One region of the Microbulbifer sp. Q7 genome, then DNA from elsewhere that is predicted to be linked to it. Evidence: predicted binding sites of a transcription regulator. Region 1 holds the regulator's gene; each other region holds the start of a gene.
What was found. Region 1 encodes PhoB, which activates phosphate uptake and scavenging genes when phosphate is short. Its sites were predicted from a motif close to TGTCATAAANNTGTAACA; they were not measured.

Region 1 (9,962 bases):
TTTCAGTTGCGCGTTCAGCAGGCCACGCATCAGCCAGTTGGAAAACAGCGTCGGATTTTTCTGCACCGCGGTCTCGTAGGACTGCAGCGCTGCCTGGTACTGTTCCTTCTGTGCCAGCAGGTCCCCTTCCAGCGCAAAGAAGGCCGCTTCCTTGGGCTGCTGCTTCTGTGCCTGGCGGGTCAGGGTCAGGGCGCGGTCGTATTCCTTTTTCTGTACCGCAGCCACGGCCTCGTCGTAACTCTTGTAGGCATCCGCATCTTTCTTGAGTTGGGCGATGGCGCGCTGGTATTCATTGCGCTTGGTGACACCGCCGCCGAGCTTCTTGGCGTGCTGGATATTCGCATCCACCCGTGCCTGTGACGGGGGGTGACTGGCGAACAGCGCTTCCAGGCCACCGGCCTGCTTGCCTTTGGAAAGCTCGACAAATTTCTTCTGCAGGCGCACCGCCCCATAGGGGTCGTAACCCGCAGCCACCATGTACTTCATGCCATAGCGGTCTGACTCCAGCTCGTTGTCACGGCCGTACTTGGCGATATACGCGGAGCCACCGAACTGGCTGCCGAGGGATATCAGGTCGCCATAGGCAGTGTCCTGGGTGGTTGCGCCGAGAATCGCCAGGCCCGCACCCAGAATCTGCTGCTGGGACATGGCAGCCGCGGAATGGCGCGCCGCGGCGTGGACGATCTCGTGCCCCAGCACTGCCGCCAGCTCCGCTTCATCTTCCAGCAACACCAGCAGGCCGCGGTTGATCGCGATTTTGCCACCGGGCAGTGCCCAGGCATTGGGTGTGCCGTTGTTGAGCACCACAAATTCGTAGGGCAGGCTGGGCTGGTCGGAGACCCTGGCCAGCTTCTGGCCCACGTCGCTGACATAGCGCTGCAGGGAGGGATCGATCAGGTACTCACCGCCCTGGGTCTGCTGCGCCTTGGGGTACTGCTGCTCGCCCAGCGCCACTTCCTGGCTCTGGGACATCAGTGACAGCTCTTTCTTGCCGGTCACCGGGTTCACGGCACAGCCGGCCAGCCCGGTGATCACAGCAGCCGTCAGGGCCAGGGCCCCCAGGCGGTTAGAGATTGAGCGCGGAATCATAGATCACTCCCTGTATAATGTTCGGTTCATTGCTGCGGCGCAGGCACCTTGCACCCGGCCGGCAGCGAACGGTTATTTTACACAGTCCGGAGACCGAGGTTATGACGACCGCACTGCAGATTATCGAACTCTTTGCCGGCACCAACCCAGATGGCGAGCCGGTGGTGGAGCGGATGCAGGTTCGCGTCAACGAGGATGACAGCGTTCAGCTGGTGCGTTCGCCGGCGTTTATCAAGGGCATTGCCAGCGGTGATACCATCAAGGTCAATCGCGAAGATCCGGACAAGCCCACCTTCGAGCTGATCAAGCGCTCGGGCAACCTGGCAGTGCGGATTTTCTGCCGCAGCGACAGCACCAAACTCTCCGACCAGCTGACGCCGCAACTGGAAAAACTCGGTGGCGAACTGGACTTGGAGAGCCCGCGCCTGCTGGTGTACAGCATTCACGTGAGTTGCGGTTTTGCCGAAATCGAGCAGATCCTGAACAGCGCGTGCGATGGCGCCAACAGTGTCTGGTACTACGGGAACGTATACGACCCGGTGGATGGTCAGACGCCACTGAACTGGTGGCAAGACATCCTCAAACCAGAATAAAGCGACTGCGCGCGCCTGGCGGCCATCAGTCACATGCTCGTCACGCTTGCCGAGTCCTCTGCAGCGAGAAAAATATACATAGAGTTTGCCGTATGCTGATCGTAATTTCCCCCGCAAAAACCCTCGACTACGAGAGCGAGATTCCGCAGCTGGAAACGACCCAGCCGGATTTCCTCAAGGAATCCGCAGCCCTGATCAAGGAGTTGAAGGCCCTGAGTCCGCAGGATATCTCCAGCCTGATGAAAATCTCCGACAAGCTGGGCGTGCTCAACTACGACCGTTTCCACAGCTGGAAGCGTCCCTTCAGCGACCAAAATGCCCGCCCCGCCCTGCTGGCGTTCAAGGGTGATGTCTACACCGGGCTCGCGGCGGAAACCATGGGCAAGCGGGATTTTGCCTTTGCGCAAAAACACCTGCGCATGCTGTCCGGCCTCTACGGTTTGCTGCGCCCGCTGGACCTGATGCAACCCTATCGGCTGGAAATGGGTACCCGTTTTGCCAACAGTGGTGGCAAGAACCTGTACGAGTTTTGGGACGGCAAGATCACTGCGGCGTTGAATGAGCAGCTTACAGCGCTGAAAAGCAAGGAGCTGGTGAACCTCGCTTCCAACGAGTATTTCAAATCCGTGCAGCCCAAAAACCTGCAAGCCGACATCATCACGCCGCACTTCAAGGACTGGAAAAACGGCCAGTACAAGATGATCAGCTTCTTTGCCAAAAAAGCCCGCGGCATGATGAGCCGCTGGGCCATCGACAACCGGGTGAAGAAGTCCGAGCAGCTGAAAGACTTTGACGTCGCCGGTTATTATTTCAGCGAGGAGCACTCCAAAGGCAACGACTGGGTGTTCCTGCGCGACGAACAGCCGGCGTGAGCAGCGCATCCGTACTCTGGAGTGGCTGCACCGACTGGCCGAGAGCCAGGCCGGCATAGAAAACAAATCCCTGCCCGCCAACAACCCGCTGCTGGTGTGGCAACGCTAATCAGGAAAACAGGAGCGCATTATGCCCCCATGGTTTGAAACCGCCCTCGCCATAGGCGCCGCCATCGCCGCGGTCTTTTTCTTTGGCAAGTACCGCGAGACGGCGGCGGCACTGCACGAGTCCGAGCGCATGAAGCACAAACTTTCCAAGGACCTGGATCGCTACCGCGATGTACCGCAGCTGCGGGCGCTGCGCGACGGTTTGATTGGCGAGCGCACGCTGCCCGTCGACGATGAGGGCTACGAGCATGTGCTGATTCGCAACAGTGCCCGCAAACCGGTGCACATCAAGCTGAAGAAACAGGCGGAACCCGTAGCCGACAGCGGCAGCGTGCAGTTCCAGGCCGGTGGTGAAGCGCGCACCCTGCAGGAGCTGGATTGATTCGGAGCTGAATCAATCCGGGCTCAGGCGGAGCTGGGCAGGGCCAGCTTTTGTGTGGGGAAATTGAGGGTAAAGGTACTGCCGCGCCCGGGGACACTGCTCACGCTCATATTGGCGCTGTGGCGCAGTAACACGTGCTTGACGATGGCCAGGCCGAGGCCGGTGCCACCACTTTCCCGCGAGCGGCCGGCGTCCACCCGGTAAAAGCGCTCCGTCAGGCGTGGAATATGTACCGGGTCGATACCGATACCGGAATCCTTGACCGAATAGTGGCCGCCGGCGGCGTCGACTCGCCAGTGCAGCTCGATGGGGCCGCCGTCGGGGCTGTACTTCACGGCGTTGAACGCCAGGTTGGCGAAGGCGCTGTGTAGCTCGCCCGCATCCCCGGTGATCGTGCAATCCTCCGCACAGTGCACCGAAACCTGGTGGCGCCCGCCACTGAGGGAGCGCGTTTCTTCGCCCACCTGCTCCATCAGTGAGCGCACGGAAATTTTGTCTCGCCCCCGGCCGCGCTCCGACGTCTCCAGTCGGGCCAGCAGCAACAGGTCGTTGACCAGGCTGGTCATGCGCACCGTCTGCTCACTCATCTGTCCCAGTGGCCGTTCCCAGTTGCGCGGGGCCTGCCCGCTGGCCTGCAGGGTTTCCAGATAGCCGGCAATCACGGTGAGCGGGGTGCGCAATTCGTGGGATACGTTCGCCACAAAATCCCGCCGCATCTGCTCCAGATTATGCAATCGGGTGACATCCCGCACGATCACCAGCGCCTCATCCTGGCCGAAGCGGGTTACTTCCACTTGCAGCGTGCGCGATTCATCACCGGGTGCCGGCAGCGTGATCGGGTGTTGGGTCTTGTTGTTCTGCTCCAGCATGCGCTGGTACATATGCTCGACAAAGCGCGGGTCGCGGACAAAGTTGATCAGAGGCTGGCCTGCGTCATCCGGCTGCAGGCGCAACATCTCCTCCGCGGCCGGGTTCCACCAGGCCAGATTGCCTTCATCTTCCAGCGCGACAATACCCTCGCGCAGGGCACTGGTACTGTCCTGCACCCGGCGCAGCATGGAATGCAGCTTCTGTTTTTCCTTGCGGTGCCGGCGCTGCAGCCGGTAGAAATCGTCGGAGATATCGCCCCACACGCCAAAGTTCGTCGGCGCCGGGCCGCGGCGGCCATTGGCCAGCCAGCGGTCAAAGCGCTTTTGCTGGTACAGCAGCCAGAAGAGGTACAGGGTGAGGCCGGCACAGAGCGCCAGCCACCAGTGGTTGGTGACAAAACCAAGAATGGTGGTGCCGAGGGCGATGACGATAAAACGCGAGAACTCGCCAATACTGCGATCGAGCATGATGGTTTGGCCATCTTGTGGTTGAGCGAAACCGATTGCGGGAAATATACCGGATTCGAAGCGCTGGCCGAACCCCTTCTGCCGGTGCTTTGTCGCTGTGGGCGCTCACCCCGGCCCGCAGCGGTATGCGGACCCGGAGGCTATGCCCGTTCTGCGGTCTGCACGGAGAAGCGATAGCCGGTGCCGCGCACGGTCTGGATGTAGCGCTCGTGGCCATCCACGGTCAACGCCTTGCGCAGGCGGCGGATGTGTACGTCCACGGTGCGCTCCTCAACGTAAACGTTGCCGCCCCAGACATGATCCAGCAGCTGGGCGCGGGTATAGGCGCGCTCCTGGTGCGACAGGAAAAACGTGAGCAGACGAAATTCCGTGGGGCCCATTTCTACCGGGCTGCCGTTGATGGTTACCCGGTGGCAGACAGGGTCCAGCACCAGACCGCCCGCGGTCAGAGGCTCTTCCGGGGTGCTCGGTCCGGCCCGGCGCAGTACCGCCTTGAGGCGAGCCACCAGCTCGCGCGGGGAAAACGGCTTGGTGATGTAGTCGTCGGCACCGGTTTCCAGCGCCTTGATTTTGTTGTCCTCTTCGCCCTTTGCCGTGAGCATGATGATGGGCAAAGAGGCGGTCAGCTCGTCGCGCTTTAGGCGGCGCGCCAGCTCCACACCGGACACGTCCGGCAGCATCCAGTCCAGCAGGATCAGGTCGGGCTTCTCGTCAATCACCAGCGCGTGTGCGGTCTGGGCATTTTCCGCCTCAAGGCAGCGGTAATCGGCCATCTCCAGGGCCACGCGTAACATGTCCCGTACCGGGGCCTCGTCATCGACAATGAGAATGGTTTTGCTATGCATCTGCCTGTCTTACCCTAACTGATGTGCGTACCGATTGACGGATACCTTCCTAGACTGGCCATTTAACGTCACTTTAATGACAAATATATGACACGCAGCCAGTGGTCACGACTCTGCAGGGGCTTCCCCTGGGTCAGTTGGCAAGAAAATGGAAAAATATCCCGCAAAAAACCGCCGCACCCACCCAATTGTTGTTCAGGAAGGCCTTAAAGCAGTTTTCCCGTTGCCGGTCTCGCACCAGCCATTGTTGGTAGCCGAACAGCGCCGCGGCGGCAGTGACCCCTGCGTAAAACAGGCCCCCCAGTTCGGCGCGGCTGCCGAGCATCAGTAGCGCCAGGATCACCATGCCCTGCAGGCTGGCGGTCATCACACGGTCCATGTCGCCAAACAGGATGGCGGTGGATTTGACGCCGATCTTGAGGTCATCGTCGCGATCCACCATGGCGTAGAAGGTATCGTAGGCCACGGTCCACAGCAGATTGGCGGTGAAGATCAGCCAGGCCACCGCTGGCACCTCGTTGGTGACGGCGGCAAACGCCATCGGAATGCCCATGCTGAAGGCCGCCCCCAGCACCACCTGTGGCAGATGCGTGTAGCGCTTGGCGAAGGGATAGCAAAACGCCAGTGCCAGCGCGGGCAGCGAGAGCAGAATGGTGAGCTTGTTGGTGGTGAGCACCAGCAGGAAGGCGAGCAGCATCAACCCGGCAAACAGGCGCAGGGCGCCTTTCGGGGTCGCCGCGCCGGTGGCAAGGGGACGCTGCTGGGTGCGTTTCACGTGGCCGTCGATGTTGCGGTCGGCAAAATCGTTGATGGCGCAGCCGGCGGCACGGGTCAGGACGACACCGAGGGTAAATACCGCAAACAGGTGCAGCCCGGGCCAGCCACCGGCGGCGATCCACAGCGCCCACCAGGTGGGCCACAGCAACAGTAACGAGCCGATGGGCCGGTCGAGCCGGGCGAGCTGCCAGTACGGAAGTGCGGCGGGCCAGCGTTGCTGGATCTGTTGACTGATCATGGTTTCTCTCTGTGTCGACTCAGGCCAGGGGCGGATTGCCCGGCTGGAAGCTGCTGAGAAAGGTCTCGGCAACCAGCAGCGGCTTGCCCTGCAGCCAGAAGGTGGAGCGCCTGCCCCAGGCCTGCTTGTCCATGGTATCCAGCTCGGCCCTCTGGCAGCGCGGGTTGCGCGCGAGGCGGTTGAGGACGATGGGACCGCGGCGGATGTCCGGCTGGCTGAACAGTAATTCGCCGAGGGGGCGATTGTCGAGGTTGCGCAGGTAGCGGCACTTGCCGGCGAGGGTGCGCTCGGGCAGGACACTGCGCGCATAAACCCAGGGCTGCTCGCTGTTGCCATACAGCAGGACTTCGCGGATCAGCGCGCGGGTTCGGTCTTTCAGTTTAAGCGCGCGGCGCTCCTCCAGCTGGGGGGTATGCCAACCCTGGTGGAGTATTTGTACGCTAAACTGGCCCTTGCTCAGGTGCTTGAGGGCCGCCGTGAGGGAGCCCGGGTGCTGCAGCCAGGGCAGTAGATGTTCCGGCGGGGCATGGCCGTGCAGGCTTTCCAGCGGTTGTGGGTGCCAGTCGCCGATGGCTTCAAAGGGGGAGTGGTACAACGCAGACTCCACGCGGGGTTAAGCGGGTTTGAGTTCACCGCATTGTACCTGACGCTGGCAGCAGTGGAACTCGCTTTGCCCCGCGGGAGTGGGGTCGATATAGTGGCGCATTCGCTGGATCGTGTTGGTTGGCGGCAGCGCCGCCTTCCTGTCGGGGTTAGTGTTTTTTCACCAGAATAATGATTCGCCACTGCAAAGTGCGTGTTAACAGGATGGAACATGGGGCTTACTAAAAAAATCGTACTGGCCATGGTTGTGGGGATCGCCGTCGGCGTGCTCTTCAATGTGCTGAATACCAGCCAGGTGCTGGGGGCCGGTGTGACCGGCTTTATCAATAATTACCTGACCAATGGCCTGTTTGATATTGTCGGGCGGATTTTCATTGCATCCCTGAAGCTGATGGTAGTGCCGCTGGTGCTGGTGTCGTTGATTTGCGGCTCCTGTGCGCTGTCGGAAGGCAGCCGGGTGGGGGTACTGGCCGGCAAGACGCTGTTGCTCTACCTGGTAACCACCGCGGCCGCGATTTCCCTGGCGCTGCTACTGGCCACGGTGTTCCAGCCTGGCGTGGGCATGGAGGGCATTGCCGGTGACGCGAGCTTCGAGCCAAAGCCCTCCCCGCCGCTGTCCGAGGTCTTGGTCAATATCTTCCCCACCAATCCGGTGGAGGCGATGGCCAAGGGCAATATGCTGCAGATCATCGTGTTTGCCCTGCTGATGGGCTACGCCATTTCCCGCAGCGGCAAGCCGGGTCAGCGTATCGCCGGCTTCTTCAACGACCTGAATGACGTGATCCTGCGCATGGTCAGCGTGCTGATGATCTTTGCCCCCTACGGTGTCTTTGCACTGCTGGCGAACAAGATTGCGCAGCTCGGCTTCGAAACTATTTTGCTGTTGCTGAAATATTTCCTGGTGGTGCTGGGGGCGCTGTTGCTGCACGCACTCGGGGTCTACTCGCTGTTGCTCAAGTTGCTATCCGGCCTGAATCCGTGGCAGCTACTGAAGAAAATGCGCCCGGCGATGGTGTTTGCCTTCAGTACGGCTTCTTCGGCCGCCACCATCCCGGTCACCCTGCAGACTGTCGAAAAGCGCCTGGGTGTCGACAACAAAGTGGCCTCGTTCACCGTGCCCCTCGGTGCCACCATCAATATGGACGGCACAGCGATCATGCAGGGGGTGGCGACGGTGTTCATCTCCCAGCTGTACGGCATCGAGATTGGCCTGATGGGCTATCTGACGGTAATCCTGACCGCAACCCTCGCCTCCATCGGTACCGCTGGGGTGCCCGGGGTTGGGCTGATCATGCTGGCGATGGTGCTGCAGCAGGTGGGCCTGCCGCTGGAGGGCATCGCGATTGTGATGGGTGTGGATCGACTGCTGGATATGGTGCGCACGGCCGTGAACATCACCGGTGATTCCGTGGTGAGCACGATCGTGGCCAAAAGTGAGGGTGCGCTGAACGTGAACACCTTTAACGATGCGAACTACAACAGCGTGGTGAGTAACGGGGAGGAGCAGCGCGCGGCGTCGTGATCGCTTCAATCTGTGGTCTTCAATGAAAAGGGCGGGTCCTGCAGGACCCGCCCTTTTTTTGTCTGCCTGTCCCGGGTCGTCTTTCCCTGGTTGCCTGTCCCGGGCAAACTCAGAGCGACGCCATTTCCTGCAGCTCATCCGCCTCCAGGGTGTCTTCCATGGCTTCCACCAGCTCCTCGACCAGTTCGCTGAGCGCCTCCCTGATGGCCTCTTCGGTATTGTCATTCGCGGCGCGGCCATCGTGGTAGCTGCGCACCCGGTACTTCTGCTCGATCTTGAGCTCGTCGATGTTGACACCCTGTTCGCGCAGCGCGGTGCCTTGCTGGTTTTTGAGGGTATAGCGGAATTCGCCAGTGAGCCGCACATTGCCCTGCTCCAGATCGTAATCGCCTTTCGGCTTCATGGCACTCAAGTGCTTGATCACTTTCAGGTTGAGTGACTTGTGCAGGCTCAGGACACCGTCACGGGCGACCAGCGGAACCTCCTCGTCTTCCAGATATTGCTGGAGCTCTCGCGCCAGTTCGCTGTGCAGGTGCTGGGTATAGCTGCGCACGGCTTGCTGCTTCAGTTCAGCGAGGCCGCCCCCGCGGCTGGCCTGGGCCAGCATCAGCTCCAGGTTGCCACTGGAAATGGGCATGGGCACGTCGATATCAATTTCGGTCGGGGCAATGACCAGGCTGGGGATATGCTCGTCACCCCCCCACATCTGCGCCGTCGCCTGGGTGGACAGACTCATGCCCAGCAGGCCGGCGAACATCAGGCCGCGTAACTTGAAAGTTCTCATGCATCGTTCCCTGTTTTCTTTTTTATAACGGGATTTCATTGGCAGCTGGCGAATGAATTCGCTCTGTTTTGCTCTTATGACAAACAAAGGCTGCCATTTATTGTGATCGAGCGCAAAAAATTTCCGTGACTTTCGGCTTGGCGGCGGTCAGTTATGTGCGCTGTGTCGCAGTGTGGGGCTTTACTTTGCGGTATGGCTCTGTAGGGGGCGGGCTGGGTCTGCGTTGTGAAGGGGGCGGAGCGGCAGCGCCTTGGCGTGCTTGCAAGGGAAAAGTGTACAGCGCGCAAGGCGCGGCCTTCGCGCTGTACGCCCGCCTGAAGGGCTCGGCGGATGAGGGGATTAGCCGCGGCCCACCAGATCCCGCAGGCTGTCTGCTTCGAGGTCGTCCTCAATGCGGTCGATGATGCGGTCCACCAGCGTGTCGATCATTTTTTCCAGTTGCGCATCCGTGTTGTCTTCGGCTTCCCCGGCCCCCAGAGGTGTCTTGATCTGATAGTTGCCCTTGAGGCGCAGATCGGCGATATCCAGGCGTTTTGCCGCCAGCACCTCGCCACTGGGGGCGTTCAGCAGAAACTGGTAATCGCCGGAAGCGCTGAGGTTGCCCCGCTCCACTTCATAGCCGCTCCGGTTCTTGAGGCCGCTCAGCTGTTTAACGATCGAGATATTGATGCTGTTTTGCAGGGTGAGTGAGGTGTTGTCCGTGACCAATGGCACTTCTTCATCGACGAAAAATTCGCGCAGCGCGGCCTCCAGCTTTGTCCGCAGCTGGTCACTAAACGCGGTGATGGCTTTCTCGCGGGTGGCGCTCAGAC
Region 2 (9,962 bases), on a different contig from region 1:
AGTGCTTGCCGTGATACTCGATTTCCCCGAGCAAAAGTGCACGGCCGTCGCCGAGGTCGGGGTTATAGCCGCCGAACTGGTGACCGGTATATTTCATGGCGAAGGGGGCGCTGCCCGCAAATAGTTGCGCGCCACTGGCGAGCTGCGCCCACTGGGCACTGTCTGCCTCGCGCGGGTCGATGCCCAGCAGTGCCAGTACCGACGGGTTCACGTGGATGGTGTGCGGCGCGCGCAGCGGGGTGGGCGCGGTGGGGGTGCCGAAGACCGCACCCAGGTCGGCGAAGCGGTGCTGCAGGTGCACTTTGTCGAGGGAGCGTGCATTGAGGGAAAGTGCATCGGGGTAAGTTGCGCTGGGGTCGGTTTTGCTCACGGGTCGCCTAAGTCTGTTTTACCGTCAGTTTGATTTGTTTGTCTTCCCAGCATTCCACCTCCAGCTCCAGCAGGTCCTCGATGGCGGGATACTGATACATCCAGTCTTCGGGAACGTGCAGGCGATAGCCGGGGCCGTCTGCCGACAGGCTAAGGCCTTCGATGCTGCGGTCTACATGGTCCCGGTGCACGATACAGGCCAGACGCAGGCACAGTAGCAGCTCTGTTCCGGGGTGGAAACCGTAGTGCTCTTTGACTTCTTTGATGTCGCCGCGCTGGTTGCGCACCAGGTACGCCAGGTTTTCCTGTTCGCTTTTACTGAACCCGGCCATGTCCGCATGCTCGATCATGTAGGCGCCGAGCTTGCGGAAGCTGCTGTGGGACAGCGCCAGGCCGAGTTCGTGCAGGTCGGCGGCCCAGCGCAGCAGGCGCCGCTGGGAAACCGGGGCATAGGGGTTTAACTGGCCGAGAAATTGCAACGCCGTATTGGCGACCCGCCTGGCCTGTTCGGGATCGACGGCACCGTGCTCCATCAGGGCCAGCACCGTATCGGCGCGACGATCGCCACCGGCGGCGCGACCCGCCAGGTCATGCACAATGCCCTCGCGGATGGCGTAAGGCGAAACCTGCATCTGCTGGATATCCAGCTCGCGAAAAATGCCGTGCAGAATTGCCAGCCCGGCGGCAAACACCGGGCGTCTTTCCGGGTTGAGATGGGGCAGGCCGATGGCGTCGACGGTTTTACAGCTCGCCACCTTGTCCGCGAGTCGATCGAGCGCGTCGCGCTGAATGGGCAGTAGCTCGCCGTCATTCAGTACCCGCGCTACGGATTTGACCGTGCCAGAGGCGCCCATAACCAGGGCATCGTCGGCCATATGCCGTAGCTCCTGCAGCTCCGCCTGCGCGGCGCGGCGCGCGCGGATAAAATTGTTGCGCTTGCCCGCATCGATTTTTCCGCTGTCGAAAAAGCGTCGGTTGAAGCCTACGCAGCCCATGTTCACGCTGTGCAGCTGGCGGGGATGTTCCACCCCGCGCACCAGTTCCGTCGAGCCGCCGCCAATATCCACCACACAGCGCAGCTGGGGGGCGCCCTCTGCCGCGGCCATGACCCCGGAATAGATCAGCCGCGCTTCTTCGATACCCGAGATGATTTCGATGGGGGCGCCCAGGATGGACTCGGCGGCTTCCAGAAACCCGTCCGCCCGGGAACTCGCAGCCCGCAGCGTATTGGTGCCCACCGCCCGCACGTTTTCCAGTGGCAGGTCCTGGATCACGGGCGCGAAACGGCGCAGGGCTTCCAGCGCGCGCTCCGCCACCGCCGGCGCCAGGTTGCACTCGCGATCAAGGCCTTCGGCGAGACGCACCATGGCGCGGTCGGTGTGCAGGCGCACCATGCGCTGCTCGCGAAATTCTGCCAGCAACAGATGAAAACTGTTGGAACCCAGGTCGAGGGCGGCGTAACGTTCGTGCGTGGCTTCGGTATCGGCGGTCATGGTTATGGTTGTCAAATTCTCGTAACAAAAATGTAGCAAACTATGCAGTCATCACCTATGGCTTTCTAAAGCACCGATGCCTTCGCAAGCGGCGACATGCTCTGCCAGCAGGCAACTGCCACCACGGCGTGAATCGCGCGGAATCCCTTTCCATGGAGAATGCAGTAGAGAGTATGGCAAACGACATTCCCCTGTACCCCAAGGAGCTCAGCTGGCTCTCCTTCAACGCCCGTGTCCTGCAGGAAGTTGAAGACGACAGCGTGCCCATTATTGAGCGGGTACGCTTTCTTGGCATCTTCTCCAACAATCTCGATGAGTTTTACCGGGTGCGGGTGGCCGATGTTCGCCGACTGGCCACGTTCACCAAGGGCAGCAAGAGGAAAGACCAATTCTCCGACCTGCTGGGGCAGATCAATGAAAAGGTGCTGCGCCTGCAGGCGCGCTTTGGCAATGCCTACAACAAGGTGCTGGAAGACCTGGGCCGAAACGACATTCATGTGATCAACGAACGCCAGCTTACCGACAATCAGCGCGCCTATGTAGAGGAATATTTCCACCGCGAGGTGTTGCCGGAGCTGGAGCCGTTTTTCATCGATGACCGGGATACCATGCCGCTGCTGAATGAAGCGAGTATTTACTTCGGGATCTATCTGGAGCTGGAAGACGGCAGTCTGCGCTTTGCCGGACTGGAGTTGCCTACGGATATCCTGCCGCGCTTCGTGGCCATCCCGCATCGGGACAAGCACCGCGAGAAGGTGTATATCGTCCTCGATAATGTGATCCGCGCGTGTCTGGTGGATGTGTTCCGCTATGTGCTGCCGATCGACAAGGCCGCCGCTTATACGTTCAAAATCAGTCGGGATGCAGAGCTCGAGCTGGGTGAGCACGTTACCCAGAATATTGTCGATCGGGTGGCGAAGTCCCTGAAGAAGCGCAGGCAGGCAGAGCCGGTACGCCTGGTTTACGACTCCACCATGCCGGAAGTACTGCTGCAGCTGATCAAGAAAAAGCTGAAAATGGGGCGCTACGACAGCTATACGCCCGGGGGGCGCTACCACAACTCCAAGGATTTCATGCGTTTCCCGGCCGACAGTCGGCAGCACACCTACCGCAAGATCAAACCACTGCCCACACTTCCGGATAGTGCCAACATTTTTGACTGGCTGCGTGAGGGCGACAGGCTGTGCTATTACCCGTACCACGACTTCCGTGTCATCACCAAGTTACTGGCGTCTGCGGCCATCGACCCCAGGGTGCGGGAAATCCGTATCAACCTGTACCGGGTTGCGCAGAATTCGCGCGTGGTAGCGGCGCTGGTCAATGCGGTGCGCAACCAGAAGCAGGTCACGGCGGTGGTGGAACTGCAGGCGCGGTTTGATGAGCAGGCCAACATTCACTGGTCCAACGAATTGAGCGATGCGGGCGTCGAGGTCATTTATGGGGTGCCGGGCCTGAAGGTGCACTGCAAGCTGATTTCTATCCTGCGTGAAGAGGGCGGGCGCGATCGCTATTACAGCCACTTTGGCACCGGTAATTTTAACGAGAGCACCGCGCGTTTTTACTGCGACTTCAGCCTGCTGACGAGCGATGACAAGCTGGGTGAAGATGCCTACCGGGTATTCGATTTCATCAAGCAGCCACATTTACAGCCGGACTATCACCACGTGTGGATGTCGCCCCATAGCAACCGGCCCAATATTCTGGCGTGTATCGAGCGGGAGATTACCGCGGCCGTAGCGGGTGAGCCCGCGGAAATTATTATCAAGTGCAATAACCTGGTGGATTCTGAGGTGATCGAGCACCTGTACCGCGCCGATGCGGCGGGGGTGCGTGTGAGAATCATTGTGCGCAGTATGTGCGCCCTGCTGTGCCAGACCCGGGGGCTGTCTGACAACATCCAGGTGTTGAGCCTGGTGGATAAATACCTGGAGCACGCGCGGGTCTATGCCTTTCACAACGGTGGGGATACCCAGGTGTATCTGTCATCGGCAGACCTGATGACCCGGAACCTGGACCACCGGGTGGAAGTCACTTTTCCTCTGTTGTGCGCAGCGCACCGGAAAACCGTGCTGGATATTCTCGAGCTGCAGTGGCAGGACAACCAGAAAGCGCGGGTACTGGATGCGGACCAGAGCAACAGCCGCATCGCCAATTCAAAAGCGAAGCGCAGCGTGCGTTCGCAGGATGCGATTTACCGATACCTGAAAAAAGCAGACGTGTGAGGCGCTCAGTTTCGGCTGAGCCCGACCAGCTTGCCGTTTTTGATGGACAGCCGATAGCGCTTGCCGATTTTCAGCTGGTCCTTGCAGCGGGATTCGATGGTAATGCGGGGGAACTGCGGTGTGACCACCCAGGTGGAAAAATCGTCTTCCGGCCCGCGTTTGATCATCCAGTAGTGGTCGCCGTGCTGGCAGTTGCCTTTTTGCAGGCAATTGTCGTAGCCCCACAGGTAGGCTTGCACGTCGTATGTATCCGGCAGGTTCTGCGCGGGGCGGAACGGCTCGCGGGGGTCCCCGGTGACCGTATAAAGGTCGTCAAAGTTGAGCAGCTTGAAGCCCTTGGCGCGGGTTTCGCAGTTGGCGGTGTGTACAACAACACCCGCGGCGGCCCCCGGTTCTGGTGACTTGCTGGTTTTGGCTCCTGCATCCATTTCACTGGGCAGGTAGCCGCAGCCACTCAGGGACAGGCTCCACATCGTCACGACGACGCTCAGGGCGCCACAGCCGAAATACCGCACTTCTTACCTCCATCGGTACCAAACCGCTCTTGTAACTATAGCCGGTGATTAGCTGCCGGCAGCAGGCGTGCCGCCCTCGTTGCCCCCGGGCGGCCTTTGCGTGTGCCCGCGTTTGATGGGAATGCGGTGAAAACGCACCTTGCGGCGGTAGGGGAAGGTGCTCTCCACGCGGCCTGCGCGAATCCGTTCCTGCAGGCGTTGCCAGTAGCGGTAGTCGTAAAGGTCGCTGTGCTGGGCTTCAAAGGCGTTGCGGGCCACCGGGTTGCCGGAGAAAAACAGGCGGAACTCCTCCGGGAAGACATCCGCCTCCGCTACCGTATACCAGGGGCGGTCGGCCAGTTCCTGCTCTGCCGTACGGGGCTCGGGAATCTTGCGAAAATTGCATTCGGTGAGCGGGCAGAGTTCATCGTAATCGTAAAACACCACGCGGCCGTGGCGCGTGACGCCGAAGTTCTTCAGCAGCATATCGCCGGGAAAGATATCCGCCGCGGCCAGCTGTTTGATGGCGTTGCCGTACTCTTCCATGGCATCGATGGTCTGCTGCTCATCCGCCTGGTCCAGATACAGGTTGAGGGGCTCCATGCGCCGCTCCACATACAGGTGCTTGATGATGACCCATTTGTCATCCATGTGGAGCTTGGAAGGCGCCAGCGTCTGTAGCTCGTGCAACAGCTCGTCACTGAAGCGGTTGCGGTAAAAAATGAAGTTGGTGTACTCCTGGGTATCGGCCATGCGCCCAACCCGGTCGGCACGGGATACAAATTTGTACTTTTCCCGGACGATTTCTTCGGTGACTGTCTTGGGGTTATCGAACTTGTCCTTGATGACCTTGAATACCACCGGGTAGGAGGGGAGGGTAAACACGCTCATCACCATGCCCTTGATCCCGGGTGCAATGATGAATTTGTCGTTACTCACCTTCATGTGCGCCAGAATATGGCGATAGAACTCGGTTTTGCCGTGCTTGTGGAAGCCGATGGAATTGTACAGCTCGGATTTTTCCTTCAGCGGCATGATGGTGGAAAGGAAGCGCACGAACCGCGAAGGGATGGGCGCATCCACCATAAAGTAGGAGCGCGTAAAACTGAAAATGATGCTGGCGGAATCGTTGTCGTGGATCAGCGTATCCACAAAAATGTTGCCGCGGCCATTGTTGAGGCAGGGCAGGATCAGCGGAATGACCTCCCCGGCGAACATAAGGCGTCCCACCAGGTAGGCGGCCTTGTTGCGATAAAAAACCGATTCCAGCATATCCACCCGCAGCCGCTGCTCGTCGTCTTCCTCGGTCAGTTTGTCGGCCAGTGGACCTTCGCGGAGGCTTGTGCAGATATTGGCTACATCCCGCGCCATATCTTCCCAGGGGATGGAAAAGCTGTAGTCGGCGAGGATGTCTTCGATCATCGCCGCCAGCCCATCGCGACCGCTGTAGCTGATGTAGATGCTGTAATCTCGCAGGGGTTTGTCGTCCAGTGCGCGAGAGGACTTCACAAAAATGTGGCTATCGTGAATATGTGCGTGCTGGAACTGGCTGCAGAACACCGAATTGAAAAATGTCTCGGCAATTTCGTAATTATTGTTGTTGGCGATCAATTGTGCGTAGGTGGCCTTGGCCTGCCCCCACAGCTCCAGCTGGGTCGTATCCTTGCTGGTCACCGAGTGCACCAGCTTCAGCACCTGGTTGACCTTGACCTTGTACAGGTCGATGCGCTCCTTGTTGGTTTCGCGCACCGCTGCCCAGGCGGCGGTTTCAAAGCGCGCCTTGGCACCGAGGGTAATGTTCTGGAAATCGGCAAAATAGGCATCAAAGCCATTGAGAATTGTTTTTGCGATACGCCGGGCCGTCGGGGAATGGTTTGTCATGCACTAGACTCTTGTGGATTCCTCTCCTTGCATATTGCCGATACTAGCACGGGCTTACAGGTTACCCATTGAACGATTGGATCAGTAGCTTTGTCTTTTTCTTTGCGGTGATTGACCCGGTGGGCACCCTGCCGGTGTTCATTGCGGTGACCAGCCGCCACAGCGAATGGCAGCGGCGCAAGATTGCATTTCTGGCGGTGATCGTTGCCACCGTGATTCTGATGCTGTTCCTGCTGGCGGGGCAGTATCTGCTCGAGGCCATCGGGGTGCCGCTCTCTGCCTTCCAGGTGGCGGGCGGGATTGTGCTGTTCCTGTTCGCGCTCACCATGATCTTTGGCGAAGGCAAACCCGAGCACGAGGTGGAGATTATTCGCGGCGGGCATGAGACCGCCATTTTTCCCTTGGCGGTGCCGTCGATCGCTTCCCCCGGCGCCATGCTGGCGGCGGTGGTGCTCACCGACAACCACCGGTTTGATCCGATTCACCAGGTGAATACCGCCACCGCCATGCTCGCGGTGCTGGGGATCGTTTTGGCGCTATTGCTGACTGCCAACTGGATTCACCGCTGGATTGGCGACGCCGGTGCCAGTATCGTCAGCCGGGTTATGGGGCTGATTCTCGCTTCCGTAGCAACCACCAATGTGCTCGTAGGGCTGCAGCAGTTTTTTATGACCTGACAACACTTTTTCATTGCGCTCATCGTGATTGGATCGCGCCTGCCGGTTCCCGATCGCGCATAAAAAAACGCCGGCAGTCCGGCGTTTTTCAGGGTACCCCGGGTTCCGGGGTGCGGCATATCGCTATGGTCCGCGGCCCCGTACCAGGCGCACAATCAGCAGTATTACCGCAATCACCAGCAATACGTGCAGAAAGCCACCCATGGTGTAAGAGCTCACGAGCCCTAGCAGCCAGAGCACGACGAGAATGACAATGATTGTCTCAAGCATGTTCGCTACCTCACTAGGCCAGTTGGGGGGTTGGCCGTGTTGGGCCAGGGACCACTGCTTCACGAAGAAGTGGCGGTGGAGTTAAAACATTAGCCTGCGAATGCCGATCCCACCAAGAAAAATGTTCCCCATTACAATTGGCAATAATCGTGAACGAACCTATCTAGAAAGGTTCTTAGAACCGCCAGTTAGCGTCTTGCCGGGCTAGTATCCGGCGAGCGTCGCGCGTGCCCTCGCCATGAATAATCCAGCGATGTGGGCTTTACGATGTGCGATGCGCGAAACCAAATACACCGCGCGGCCGTAGCAAGTGTAAGTCTGGTCCGGTTTCCGCGACTATAAATGCTATACCCCCCGTCTGGAGAGAACACGTGCTGATCAAGTCACCCAAGTCGCACACGCTGCGCGAAGCGCACATCACCCCTGAAACGGCGTATGTCTCCCGTCGCCGTGTCCTGGCCGGGCTGGGTGCCGGCATTGGCAGCCTGCTGCTGGCGCGTCACGCTCACGCCCTGGACCTGCTTGGCGGGGAGTCCCGGCAGGCAGCACCGCGCAAGCCGTTGACGTTTACCGCGGACAAACCGGCGCCGGAGCTGATCCTGACGCCGGAACCCAAGGTAATTACCTACAACAATTTTTACGAGTTTGGCACCGGCAAAACGGACCCGGCGGAAAACAGCCAGCACCTGAAAACAGAACCCTGGACCCTGCGCGTCGAGGGTGAGGTTGAAAAGCCCGCCACCGTAGACGTATGGAAACTGATGAATGAGATCGGGCTGGAAGAGCGCATCTATCGCATGCGCTGTGTCGAGGCCTGGTCCATGGTGATCCCTTGGGTGGGGTTTGAGTTGGGCAAGTTCCTGCAGCGGTTCGCCCCCACAAGCCGCGCCAAATACGTGGCATTTGAAACCCTGTACGATCCGGAACAAATGCCGGGCCAGCGCAATCGCTATGTGGGGGGCGGCGTGGATTATCCCTATGTTGAGGGGTTGCGTATGGACGAGGCGATGCATCCGCTGACCATTCTTTCTGTGGGGCTGTATGGCAAAACCCTGCCCCCCCAGAATGGCGCGCCCATTCGTCTTGTGGTGCCGTGGAAATACGGCTTCAAGGGCATCAAGTCCATCGTCAAAATCAAGCTGGTGGAGCGCATGCCGCCCACCAGCTGGAACAAGCTGGCGCCCCAGGAATACGGCTTTTATGCCAATGTAAACCCCGCCGTGGATCACCCGCGCTGGTCCCAGGCCAGCGAGCGCTTTATCGGCCCCGGCGGTCTGTTTTCGGTGAAGCGTCAGCCAACCCTGCCATTCAATGGCTACGGTGAAGAGGTCGCCGGCCTGTACTCGGGAATGAACCTGAAAAAGTTTTACTGATGACCCGCTCAGTACCGGGCGCCGGCTGGCGCAAACCACTGGCGACCACCTTACAGATAGGCGTGCACCTCGGGGCGCTGCTGCCCCTGCTGTGGCTGTTCGTGGCGATCAGTCAGGGGCGCCTCGGCGGCGACCCGGTGAAGGAGCTGATTCATTACCTCGGCATGGGTGCCATCCGTCTGCTGCTGCTTACCCTGCTGGTCTCTCCCCTGGCAAAGTCGCTGCACTTTGGCCAGCTAAACCGTCTGCGTAGGCCACTGGGGCTCTGGTGCTTCGCCTGGGCCACGCTGCATTTTCTTACCTGGCTGGCGCTGGATCTCGGTCTCGACTGGTCGCTGATCGGCGGTGAGCTGGTAAAGCGCACTTATATACTGCTGGGTTTTTCCGCCTGGCTGATGCTGCTGGCTCTGGCAATCACCTCATTTCCCGCCTTGCTCAAAAAAATGGGGCGCAACTGGAAGAAGTTGCACGGGCTGCTGTATATCGTGGTACTGCTCGCCTGCTGGCATTTCTGGTGGTCGGTGAAAAGCGGCTGGATAGAGCCCGCGGTTTACTTTGGTGTGGCGATTATTTTATTGGCGTGGCGCAGAGATTCGGTCCGTCGATGGCTCAAGTCCTGGTGAGGCTGGTAGCCACTACCGCAAGACATTTCTATCCGGCCCAACGACTTAACTACCCACGGCGCCGCCATCGGTACGACGGATGGCCAATACCGATGGCCGTGGCGGCAGCCGTGGGTCGTTGTCCGGCCAACGGTGCAGCGGGCTGTCAAACGTTGAGTTGTCTGCGTCCGCCGGGTGCTGTACCGAGACAAACAGGGTGTTGCCGTCCGGGGTGAATTCCGGGCCGCACAGCTCTCCGCCTTCGGGGCAACCAAAGAAGTGTTTGGGGGCCGCGCGCTGCTCTCCCTCGGTGGCCATCGCCCACAGTCCGTCGTGAAAGCCGAAGCGCTCGCAGCCATCGGTGGCAATCCACATATTGCCGCGCTGGTCGAAGGCTACATTGTCCGGGTTGGCAAACCAGCCGTGGGGCGAAATCGTGCCGCGCTGCGACTGGCCGTAAGCGCCGCGCTCCGCCGGGTCTTCCGCATTGGGATTACCACCGAGTAAAAAGGTATTCCAGCGAAAGGTGTCACTGACATGATCGCGGGCGCCGTTGCGACCCGGCGGCACGATTTCCAGTA
Region 3 (9,962 bases), on a different contig from region 1:
AAGATCGACCAGCTTCCGAATATCCCCTGGCGAGACATTTTCCGGTGCCAGAGTGACCATTTTCAGGCCCAGGTCGTCGCGACCATAAATCGCCAGCTCTTCTTCGCTAAGCGGGCGAATAAATTTTTCTTCGTGGGTGCCTTTTTTGGGCGTGCTCAGGTGCGGCCCTTCAAAGTGCACACCTAGAACCCCGGGCACACCCTCCTTGAGTGCAGCACTGACGGCATCCGCCGCCCTTTGCATCACGTCCACCTGATCGGTGATCAGGGTGGGCATAAATCCGGTGGTACCGTAGCGGGCATGGGCCGCTGACATTTTGCCAAGCGCGTTGACGGTGGTGTCGTTGTTAAACAGCGCACCGCCGCCACCATTAACCTGGACATCAATCAGTCCGGGCGCCAGCATGCCTTTCAGGCGCACCGCACCGGCCGCCGGCTCGCCGCCGAGGGCAATCACTTTACCGCCCTCAACAGACACCGCCGCATTGGTATGCAGCTGCTCGCCGTCGAATAACTTGTCTGCGATAAATGTCTGTACCACTTGCCCGCTCCTGCGCTCCATCACCCGTTCGTCAAACTACCTGCAGCATCACACTGCGCCTTCACACGGTCTGGGTAACTTTCTTCAGGCCCGCCGGCTCGTCCGGATTAATACCGCGACTGACGGCAACATGTGCCACGTCGAGGTAAAAGCGCTGTAGCAGCGCCAGTGGCGCAACGCGCGGGTGTACACCTTTGCTCGGCACGTGCAGGTTGATCAGGGTACCGCCGCGGCGAATGATATCGGCGATCTGCTCACTGTGCGCCTGATAAGACTCATCTTCGATGGGCACATTCACCACCGTGAGCTTCTGCTCCACCAGAGTGACCGGGCCGTGCAGAAACTCGGCGCTGGAGAAGGACTCCGCGTGCACGCTGCACACTTCTTTCAGCTTGAGTGCCAGCTCACGGGTAATGCCGTAACCGGGACCACGCCCCAGGACCACCAGGTTTTTCACCGCGGCAAGGTCTTCCGGGCGCAGCTGCACGTCGGATTCAATGGCGTCAGTCAGGGTTTGCGGCAATTGTTCCACGCTGGCCATCAGGTCGTCGTCCTGGGTCCAGTTGGCTACCAGCTGCAGAACCGCAGACAGGGTACACAGGTAGCTCTTGGTTGCGGCGACCGCCAGTTCAGGGCCGGCTTTCAGCGGCACCACCTGATCCACAATGTCTTTGATCGGTGCAGTCTCATCATTCACCAGCGCCACGGTATAGGCGCCGGCATCCTTCGCCATCTGCGCCTGCGCCAGAATGTCCGGGCTGCGCCCGGACTGGGAAATAACGATGACCAGTGCGTCTTCCAGCTTCAGCTTTTTGCCATAGACACTGGAGACAGACGGCGCCGCAGCAAAGGTGGGCGTGCCGGTTTCGATTTCAATCAGGTACTTGGCAAATACGCCGGCGTGATCCGAGGAGCCACGCCCAACGATCATGACAAATCGCGGCGGCTTGTTGCGCAGGCGCTCGCCGAGCGCGTCCATGATCGGCGCATTGTTTTTCAGCTGTTCGGCAATCCGGCTCGGGGCCTCACGAGCCTCGGTTTCCATTACTGTCATTGTCATAGAGGTTTCCGCCTTGCTGGCTTCAGCAGAAGTCACTGCGCTCATAAAATCTGTCCGTAAAATGCGTATGGCTACGGTCACCGGACTGGGCAGTTAACAAACTGCAGCCTGGCAACCTGTGTGTTCTAACTCGTTCGCGCCCTTATCCAAAGAGCGCTTTTGCATCGCCCTTCTCCGCGGGCCGGGTTTCACCCTCGCCCAGCGCAGCCAGTGAGTGCTGCGCGAAGTAGACACAGCCCAGTTCCGGCGGATCCAGCGGGTCGGACACCCGCTCGGCAACCCGCGGCTTCAGCCAGGGCTTCAGACGGGGCGCCAGACCGCCGATCATGGCCAGCCGCGGCGGCTTGCTTTCCATTAATTTTTCCGCGAGATCACTGATGTAGGCCGCACCACCGCGCATGATGGAAACAGCAACCGGGCAGTCGGCCTCTGCGCACTCCACCACCGGCACCGCCAGCTTGGCGTACTGACTGGAAGGCTTGCCCGCCATCATTTCGATCACATCGTAGGGGTCATCGGTACCCAGCGCCTTTTGCAATTCACGCTGCAGCATGGACGTCGCCGCCAGCCCTTCCATGGCCATGAGCAGATACTTCACCGCTTCCATCCCCAGCCAGGCACCGCTGCCTTTATCGCCGTGCGGGAATCCGTGGCCTCCGACGATCTCGCTGTGGCCGTTGACCCAGGAATAACCGACGGAACCGGTGCCGGCAATAATGACTGCGCCGTCGCCGCCACGGTGGGCGCCGAGGCAAGCGGAGTGCTGGTCGGTGGTGAGGAACATCTGCTTGAAGGGGTGTGCCCAGGCATTCATCTCGTTGAACAGGCGGGGCATGTTGACGCCCGCCAGACCAACACCCGCCACCAGCTCCCCGAGCGTTTCCGCGGGCATGCCGGCATCGGCCACGGCCAGTGCGGCCGAGCGGACTATGGAGTCAATGGTCTGTGCGTAGCCGTGAAGGGGGTTCGCAGGTCCGGACACACCGGTACCCAGTAGACGATTGTCGGCATCAAAAATGGACGCGCGGCACTTACTGCCACCGCCATCGACGCCAACGTAAAGAATGTCCCTACTGTCTCTCAAAGCAACCATCTGAAGCGGCCCCTAAGAATTCTATTGTTATCTGTCTTCACCGGATTCCCCACTGCAATCACTTGCTCCCCAGAGGATCCGGCGCGACGCCTTGATTGACGTCTGTGCCAATATGGAAGAAATACTACAAGACAAATGACAGCGTTGTCATGCCCTTTTTCAAAAAAAATCCCTCAAGCACCGAATTATAGGCCCCCTCTCTGCCCTACCTGAAGGCAATAGAGCCGAATCAGCCGCCGCTGAGGGGGCTTTGAGCGCCCCTGGCAAATCAGCAATAGACACGGACAACGCCCGACTGGCGCGGCCTCCGGCATGCCGCCAGCCAGCTCAGGCGCGACTGAAACAAATCTGTCACATTTTTCTGCGATAAAGCGCGCGCCCAGCGCAGGGCAACCAGACATCTCAGTCTGATAAAGAAGTGCCCGGGCACAGCCCGACGCACTGCCTGCACCAGGCAACCCAAGGAATCAGAAGCAACAGGAGATAGGGATGGGACGCTGCCGAGCCTTTAAGTATGTATCACGCACGTTGGTGGCCGCAGCACTTTACCTGCTGGGTTCCAGCGGCATGGCGTCTGAGCCAGGCGACACCACGCTCTTCCGCCTTACCGGCTCCAACACCATCGGTGCCGATCTCGCCCCGGCGCAGGTAAAAAGCTACCTGCGCTCAATTGGCGCAACAAAAATCGCTCAACGCAGCGAGGGCGAACAGCACTGGATCACCGCCACGCTTCAGGGCAAGCCGGTGGTCGTCCCTATCATTGCGCTGGGTTCCAGCACGGGTTTTAAAGCCCTCAACGAAAACAGTGCCGACATCGGTATGGCATCACGGCGGATCAAGCCAGCGGAAATCGCCATGCTCAAGCGCTTTGGCGACTTTACCGGCCCCCAGGCGGAGCACGTGATCGGGCTTGATGCACTGGTCGTGGCGGTGCACGCGCACAACCCGGTATCCCAGCTGAGCCTGGACCAGCTGGCGCGAATTTATCGTGGTGACATTCGCAACTGGGCACAACTGGGTGGCCCAGACCTACCGATTCGGCCACTGCACCGAGATATCGAATCCGGCACCCGCGCCACCTTTGACAGCGAAGTGTTCGACGCCAGCCGACCTACAGAGGCGTTTGCGTATGAAGTTTCCGGCAACCACGAGACCCGCGCACTGGTGCAACGGGATCCGGCCGCCATTGGCTACCTGCCCTACGCGGACGCCGAGGGCCTTCGGAAAGTGGCGGTCAAGGCCGGTGAGCTGGCGGCCATTGTGCCCGACCGCGGCATCATCGCCACCGAGGATTTCCCGCTCACCCGCCGCCTATACCTGTATCGCAACCCAGGGCGCTACAACGCGCATGTGGATGCCTTTATCCACTTTGTCGAATCCCACGCCGGTCAGCAGATCGTGGCCGATGTCGGGTTTATCAACCTGACACCGGTGGCTTTGCAGGTACCAGCCTATGCCAATGCACCGGACAACTACCGCGAGCTAATGGAAACCGGATCGCGCTTGAGCATTTCGTTCCGCTTTGCCGACGGCAGTACCGAGCTGGATAACCGGGCCCTGCGGGACCTGCACCGGTTGCAGGACTTTATGGCACAAGAGGAAAATCACGACCTGTCGCTGACACTGGTGGGCTTCTCTGACTACAAAGCGAACCGCAATATTTCCGACCTGATTTCCCGCTTCCGCGCGCTGAAAGTACAGGGTGCACTACTGCGGGAGCACCAGATGGGCGACAGCCGGATCATGTCCGTGGGTGCCTTTGCGCCGCTCACCGGAGACAGCGAACAGAGTCCGATAAAAAACAGTCGTGTGGAAGTCTGGATCAATTGACCGCAAGCGGGTCGCGGGGGCATCTGGCAGGATCTATATTTAACGCCATGAATGCCTCGAACCCGTTTTCGCTCTCTGCTGCACCGCTTCCCCGGCTGCTTGGCGCGTTTATCCTGCTGCTGTTTATATTCGGCTCCGGATGTTCCAGTGTGCGCCTGGTATACGGTCACCTGGACTGGTGGATGGACCGCAACCTGAATAAATATCTGGACCTGGAGGGCGCCGAGGAAGACCTCCTCTCCCAGCGTGTCGACGAGTTCCACCGCTGGCACCGCCAGACCCAGCTCCCCCGCTACGCAAGTTACCTGGAATCACTGGCCGCCGATGTGGACGCGCCAGACGTCAGCGCGAAAAAGCTCGCTGAAATAGAACAACAGGTCGATACCTTTTGGCACGCCTCCGCCACCATGCTCAGCGATCTGATACTCCCCATTGTGATTCAGCTGGACGACCAGCAAATTGACCGACTGGCAGAAAATGTGCGGGAAGAGCGCGAGAAGTCACTGGAGAAATGGGAGAAGTCCAAACGCAAACGGGAAAAAGAAATGCGCAAGCAGGCGGAGCGGTGGCTAGGCGACCTCACTCCGGAGCAGGATGCGATGATCGACCACCAGGTAGCTAGCACTACCTTCGACCCGAAGCGGCGTGATGCCCAGCGCCAGCTATGGAGCAAAACGTTCATCAACACCCTAAGCAACAAGCCACCGGGCTATGAAAAGAAATTGCGGGACCTGCTGGTAGACCCCCAGTCTCTGTGGTCGCCAGACTATCAGCAAATGCAGGATCAACTGCGCCAGCAGGCACGCACCCTGACTGCCGATATACTGGCAAGCACCACACCCGAACAGCGCGCGCACCTCAAATCGAGCCTACTGCAATACGCCTCTGACTTTCGCATCCTCGCCGCCCAGGAACACTAGCGGGCAAGCTCCATCAGACCGTTTCAGACGAAACAAATTTTCTGCCGAAAACCCCCGCTTTCGCCGGGAATTACCGCAAAAAAATGCCAGAAAGCATGACGTAATCCGCCCGCGACTGATAAGCTCCTGCCCCGCAAGTAAAACCGCCCATTACCCTTCAACAGGAGAGGATTTCCGTGCGTATCGAGACCGCCCAACGCGAACAACTGCAACAGTGGGAAGCAGAGCTGGAGCAGCAGTACCAGCGCATTTGCCAGCATAACCTGAGCCTGGATATTACCCGAGGTAAACCGGCCGCAGATCAGCTGAGCCTTGCTGACGGTCTCGACGGGATTCTCAATGGCGACTACCGCGCGCCGGATGGTACTGACACCCGCAACTATGGCGGTCTGGAAGGTATCGCCGCGGCACGTGAGCTGGGCGCCGACATTTTGCAGGTGCCGTTTGAGGAAGTGCTCGCCGGCGGCAACAGCTCTCTGACGCTGATGTATCACGCGGTGCTCACCGGCTACCTGTTCGGCTTTGCCGGCAATCAGCCCTGGAAGGAGATGCGTGCGCCCAAGTTCCTGTGCCCGGTGCCGGGCTACGACCGCCATTTCGCCATTTGCGAACAACTGGGGATTGCCATGGACACGGTGCCCATGACCGCCACCGGCCCGGACATGGATGTGCTCGAGCAAAAAATCCGCGAAGACGATCAGATCATCGGCCTCTGGTGTGTGCCGAAATTCTCCAACCCCACCGGCGTCACCTACGATGCAGATACCGTGGATCGCCTCGCGCAGCTGGGCAAGTTTGCCAACCCGGGTTTTCGTATTTTCTGGGACAACGCCTATGCGATTCACGATCTGGATCACCAGGTAGCCCTGCCGAATATTCGTGAGGCCACCCTTGGCAATGAAACGGCGGATTCCGTATTGCAGTTTGCCTCCACCTCCAAGGTGACGCATGCCGGTTCTGGTGTGGCTTTCGTCAGTGCCAGCCCCGATAACCTGGCGTCGCTGAAACAGCAAATGTCGGCGATGACCATCGGCCCGGACAAGGTGAACCAGTTGCGCCACGCCCGGCTGTTCCCGGAACTGAGCCAGCTGAAAGAACACATGCACAAGCACGCGGAAATCCTGCGCCCGAAGTTTGCCTGTGTGCTGGATCACCTGGACAAGAACTTTGCCGACTCTGACCTGGGCGAGTGGGAGACACCGAAGGGCGGTTACTTTGTGTCGTTCAACACACGCCCGGGGGTTGCCTCTGAAGTAATTCGCCTGTCCGCGGAAGCGGGGGTAAAGCTCACCCCTGCCGGCGCCACCTTCCCCTACGGTAAAGATCCGGAAAACACCAACATCCGTATCGCCCCCAGCTTCCCGCCACTGGAGGAGCTGGATACCGCGATGTCGGTGTTTGTGCTGTGTGTGAAACTGGCCAGCGTGCGCAAGGCGCTGCAAGCGGCCTGATCTCTCGGCAAAGACACACGCAAGGCGCACAAAAAACCCGGCAATCTAGCCGGGTTTTTTGTATTCCTGCGGCACTTGCCGTCGATGGGTTCAGTCGATCAGACCATAGTCATCCCGCAGTACCTGGACAATTTCCGCCTTGGGGTTGTCCGACAGGGTCAGCTTCTCGCCAATAATCTTTTCCGCGATACCCACGTAGGTGGCCGACACCTGCATCAGCATGGCCTCCGGCAGCGCGTTGTCGCGGGCCAGGGCCTCGCGCTCATCCATACGGTCCTTGTTTAGCAGGATATCCGGGTCTGGAAAATGGTTCAGCAGCGCCTGGCGGAAGCCCTCCTTGGAGTTTTCCACAATTTCGCCGTTGCGGTAACGCTCACCATCCCAAATACGCGATGAGTCAGGCGTACCCACTTCGTCCATGTAAATCAGTTTTTGCTTGCCCTGCGCATCCGTTACGTAGCCAAATTCAAATTTGGTGTCGACAAATACCTGATCCAGCTGGGCCAGTTCCGCAGAAATCACATCGAAGCCTTCTTTCAGCAACTGCTCGTAGCGGTCAATGTCTTCTGCACAGCGGAAGTTGAACGCGGCAAAATTGCCTTCGATATTCTGGCGGGTGATGTTCACATCGTCGGCTTCGGGGACGCCGGGAACGCCCTTGAGAATACCCTTGGTAGACGGGGTGATCAGCAGCTCGGGAAGTTTCTGGTCTTTGCTCAGTCCATCCGGGAGTTGGATACCGCAAAATTCGCGCTCGCCCTTGCTGTAGGCTCGCCACATGGAACCGGTAATGTACTGTCTGGCAATCGCCTCGATCATGACCGGGCGCGCCTTCTGCACAATCCACACCGCCGGATGGGGGATATCCAGGATGTGGCTATCCGCCAGCCCCTGTTCCTTGAATCGTTTGAACCAGTGATTGGCGATGGCGTTAAGCGCCGCACCTTTTCCCGGCACACCGCGCAGGCCGCCTTCCCCATGCCAGATACAATCAAACGCGGAAATCCGGTCGGAGATCACCATCACCGCCAATGGCGCATCAAGTGCCACCGGGTAGCCTTTTTCCTGGATCAGGCGACGACTGTCCGCTTCGGTCAACCAGTAGACGGAACGGACTTTACCGCTGTGGACGGGCTTGTCAGTGCGAATTGGCAGGTCGTTATTGACTGCCAGTACGGTATCGGCATGGCTCATGGATTGTCCTAGTTGGTTAACCGGGGGCCGGAAACAGGCGGCGAACTCTAGCAAATCCCCGGTAAGCGAGACAGGGTTATTCCGCGGTTTCCTGCGGCAGATCCTCCACCTCACGGGCCTGCCAGGCAGCCTGATGTTCCGAGGTGGGCCAGGCATTCAGGATCGCCTTGGCCAGGGTTGCCAGCGGGATCGCAAAAAACACCCCCCAGAACCCCCAGATCCCGCCGAACACCAGCACCGCCAGAATGATGGCCACCGGGTGCAGATTCACCGCTTCTGAAAAAAGAATAGGCACCAGTACGTTGCCGTCGAGCAGCTGAATCATGCCGTAAGCAAACATCAGCCAGAAGAACTCGCTGCTCCAGCCCCACTGAAACAGGCCAATGGCCGCCACCGGGATCGTCACCACCGCCGCGCCAATGTATGGAATCAGTACCGACAGGCCAACCGCCACCGCCAGCAGCAACGCATAATTAACCCCAAGCAGCAGGAAGGCGGCGTAACTGGTGACCGCCACGATAGCGATCTCGATGACCTTGCCACGCACATAGTTGGCGACCTGATCATTCATTTCATACCAGATCTGGCGCAGCATGGGCCGCTTGTTCGGCAGGAAGGATGCGCACCAGCCCAACAACTTGCCGGAATCCTTGAGAAAGAAAAATACCAGGATCGGAACCACCACCAGGTAAATCAGCACTCCCGCCAGCACCGGTAGATTGGCCAGGGAAAATGTCAGCACCGTCTGCCCCAAGCTTCCCAGTTCACTGCCCAGGGTATCCACAATTTCATCAATCTGCTGTGCCGTCACCAGGCGCGGGTACTGCTCCGGCAGCAACAGCAGCAGCTCCTGGCCACGGTCCATCATGTTCGGCAGTTCGGAGAACAAGCGCACAGTCTGGCGGGAGATGATCGGCATCACCACGAACAGCAAGCCAACAATGGTGCCCACCAGAACCAGGCAGGCAATGCTGACCGCCAGCCAGTGCGGCGCCTTCCAGGTCTGCAGCCGCTGCACCATGCCCTGCATCAGGAAGGCAATCACCAGGGCCGCCAGCACGGGCGCCAGAACCGGGCCCAGCGTTGCCAGCACGATAATCGCGGCCAGCAACAGCAGCACCAGCAGTACCACCTCTTCCTGGCTGAAATAGCGATTTATCCAACCCCTAATAATCGCAAGCATAAATCCTGTTCTCTCAATACTCTGAATGGTTATTGGCAGTTCAACGCCACAGGCACGCCTGTGGTCACCGCGCGTCGTCCGCTGGCTGCAGCCAATAGTGAAACTCGCTGCCGCGGATTTCGACCCGCCGTAACGGTACACCAGCGAGGGTACAAAAGCTGCGAATATCCCGTTCGGAAGCGGGATCTGTGGCGATCAGGTGCACAAGTGTCCCCGGCGCCACCTGCTTCATGGCTCGCCGCATGGCCAGCAAAGGCTGCGGGCAGGGAAGCCCGCGGGCATCTACCCTGTAAGCAGACTCCCAATCAAATTCCGGGGACGGTGTGGCGTTGAAGGACGAGTCAGTCATAGTTCAGCGGTAAAGAACCGTAAATGCCGCGAATTATAACGGCGCTACCGGGTCAATGGGTCACCACATCGAACCTTTTACCGCTGAACTGATCAAAACCTCGACACTCTCACAGGGTTACGTATAGTGTTAGCGGTAGGCAACCCGGCAGGCGCAGTAGAGAATATGACCGAGATCCTTACATCATTCAGCCCTTCCTGGAAGCGCTGCTGGCAGCGGCTCCGCCGGGGCGCGGCGGGCCTCACCGCCGGCCTGCTACTGGGCACCACGCCGATCGCCGCCACCGCTCAGGATGGCCACCATATCCAACTACCGCAGCTGGGTGATACCAGCAGCGGACTC

Region 2: ppk1 (polyphosphate kinase 1) is a predicted target of PhoB. The motif match lies at 1,872-1,889, and genes of this name have one in related genera.
Region 3: AU182_RS06270 (PstS family phosphate ABC transporter substrate-binding protein) is a predicted target of PhoB. The motif match lies at 3,032-3,049, and genes of this name have one in related genera.

The regions. Positions count from the first base shown of each region.
Region 1 is NZ_LROY01000001.1:546,842-556,803, forward strand. It holds gene AU182_RS02115 (M48 family metalloprotease) at 1-1,089, opposite strand, end outside; gene AU182_RS02120 (DUF4265 domain-containing protein) at 1,191-1,682, shown strand; gene yaaA (peroxide stress protein YaaA) at 1,775-2,554, shown strand; gene AU182_RS02130 (hypothetical protein) at 2,685-3,044, shown strand; gene phoR (phosphate regulon sensor histidine kinase PhoR) at 3,068-4,381, opposite strand; gene phoB (phosphate regulon transcriptional regulator PhoB) at 4,522-5,226, opposite strand; gene ubiA (4-hydroxybenzoate octaprenyltransferase) at 5,360-6,241, opposite strand; gene AU182_RS02150 (chorismate lyase) at 6,261-6,836, opposite strand; gene AU182_RS02155 (dicarboxylate/amino acid:cation symporter) at 7,056-8,366, shown strand; gene lptE (LPS assembly lipoprotein LptE) at 8,476-9,150, opposite strand; gene AU182_RS02165 (hypothetical protein) at 9,490-9,962, opposite strand, start outside.
Region 2 is NZ_LROY01000002.1:2,405,514-2,415,475, reverse strand. It holds gene AU182_RS15700 (YdiU family protein) at 1-370, opposite strand, end outside; gene AU182_RS15695 (Ppx/GppA phosphatase family protein) at 378-1,862, opposite strand; gene ppk1 (polyphosphate kinase 1) at 2,015-4,084, shown strand; gene AU182_RS15685 (hypothetical protein) at 4,090-4,599, opposite strand; gene aceK (bifunctional isocitrate dehydrogenase kinase/phosphatase) at 4,648-6,459, opposite strand; gene AU182_RS15675 (MarC family protein) at 6,528-7,136, shown strand; gene AU182_RS16585 (lmo0937 family membrane protein) at 7,260-7,406, opposite strand; gene msrP (protein-methionine-sulfoxide reductase catalytic subunit MsrP) at 7,778-8,779, shown strand; gene AU182_RS15665 (sulfite oxidase heme-binding subunit YedZ) at 8,779-9,402, shown strand; gene AU182_RS15660 (PhoX family phosphatase) at 9,448-9,962, opposite strand, start outside.
Region 3 is NZ_LROY01000002.1:118,896-128,857, reverse strand. It holds gene nagA (N-acetylglucosamine-6-phosphate deacetylase) at 1-540, opposite strand, end outside; gene nagB-II (glucosamine-6-phosphate deaminase NagB-II) at 602-1,600, opposite strand; gene nagK (N-acetylglucosamine kinase) at 1,743-2,693, opposite strand; gene AU182_RS06270 (PstS family phosphate ABC transporter substrate-binding protein) at 3,183-4,523, shown strand; gene AU182_RS06265 (DUF6279 family lipoprotein) at 4,571-5,443, shown strand; gene AU182_RS06260 (aminotransferase class I/II-fold pyridoxal phosphate-dependent enzyme) at 5,620-6,894, shown strand; gene AU182_RS06255 (phosphoribosylaminoimidazolesuccinocarboxamide synthase) at 6,985-8,088, opposite strand; gene AU182_RS06250 (AI-2E family transporter) at 8,165-9,271, opposite strand; gene AU182_RS06245 (sulfurtransferase TusA family protein) at 9,336-9,620, opposite strand; gene AU182_RS06240 (M48 family metalloprotease) at 9,786-9,962, shown strand, end outside.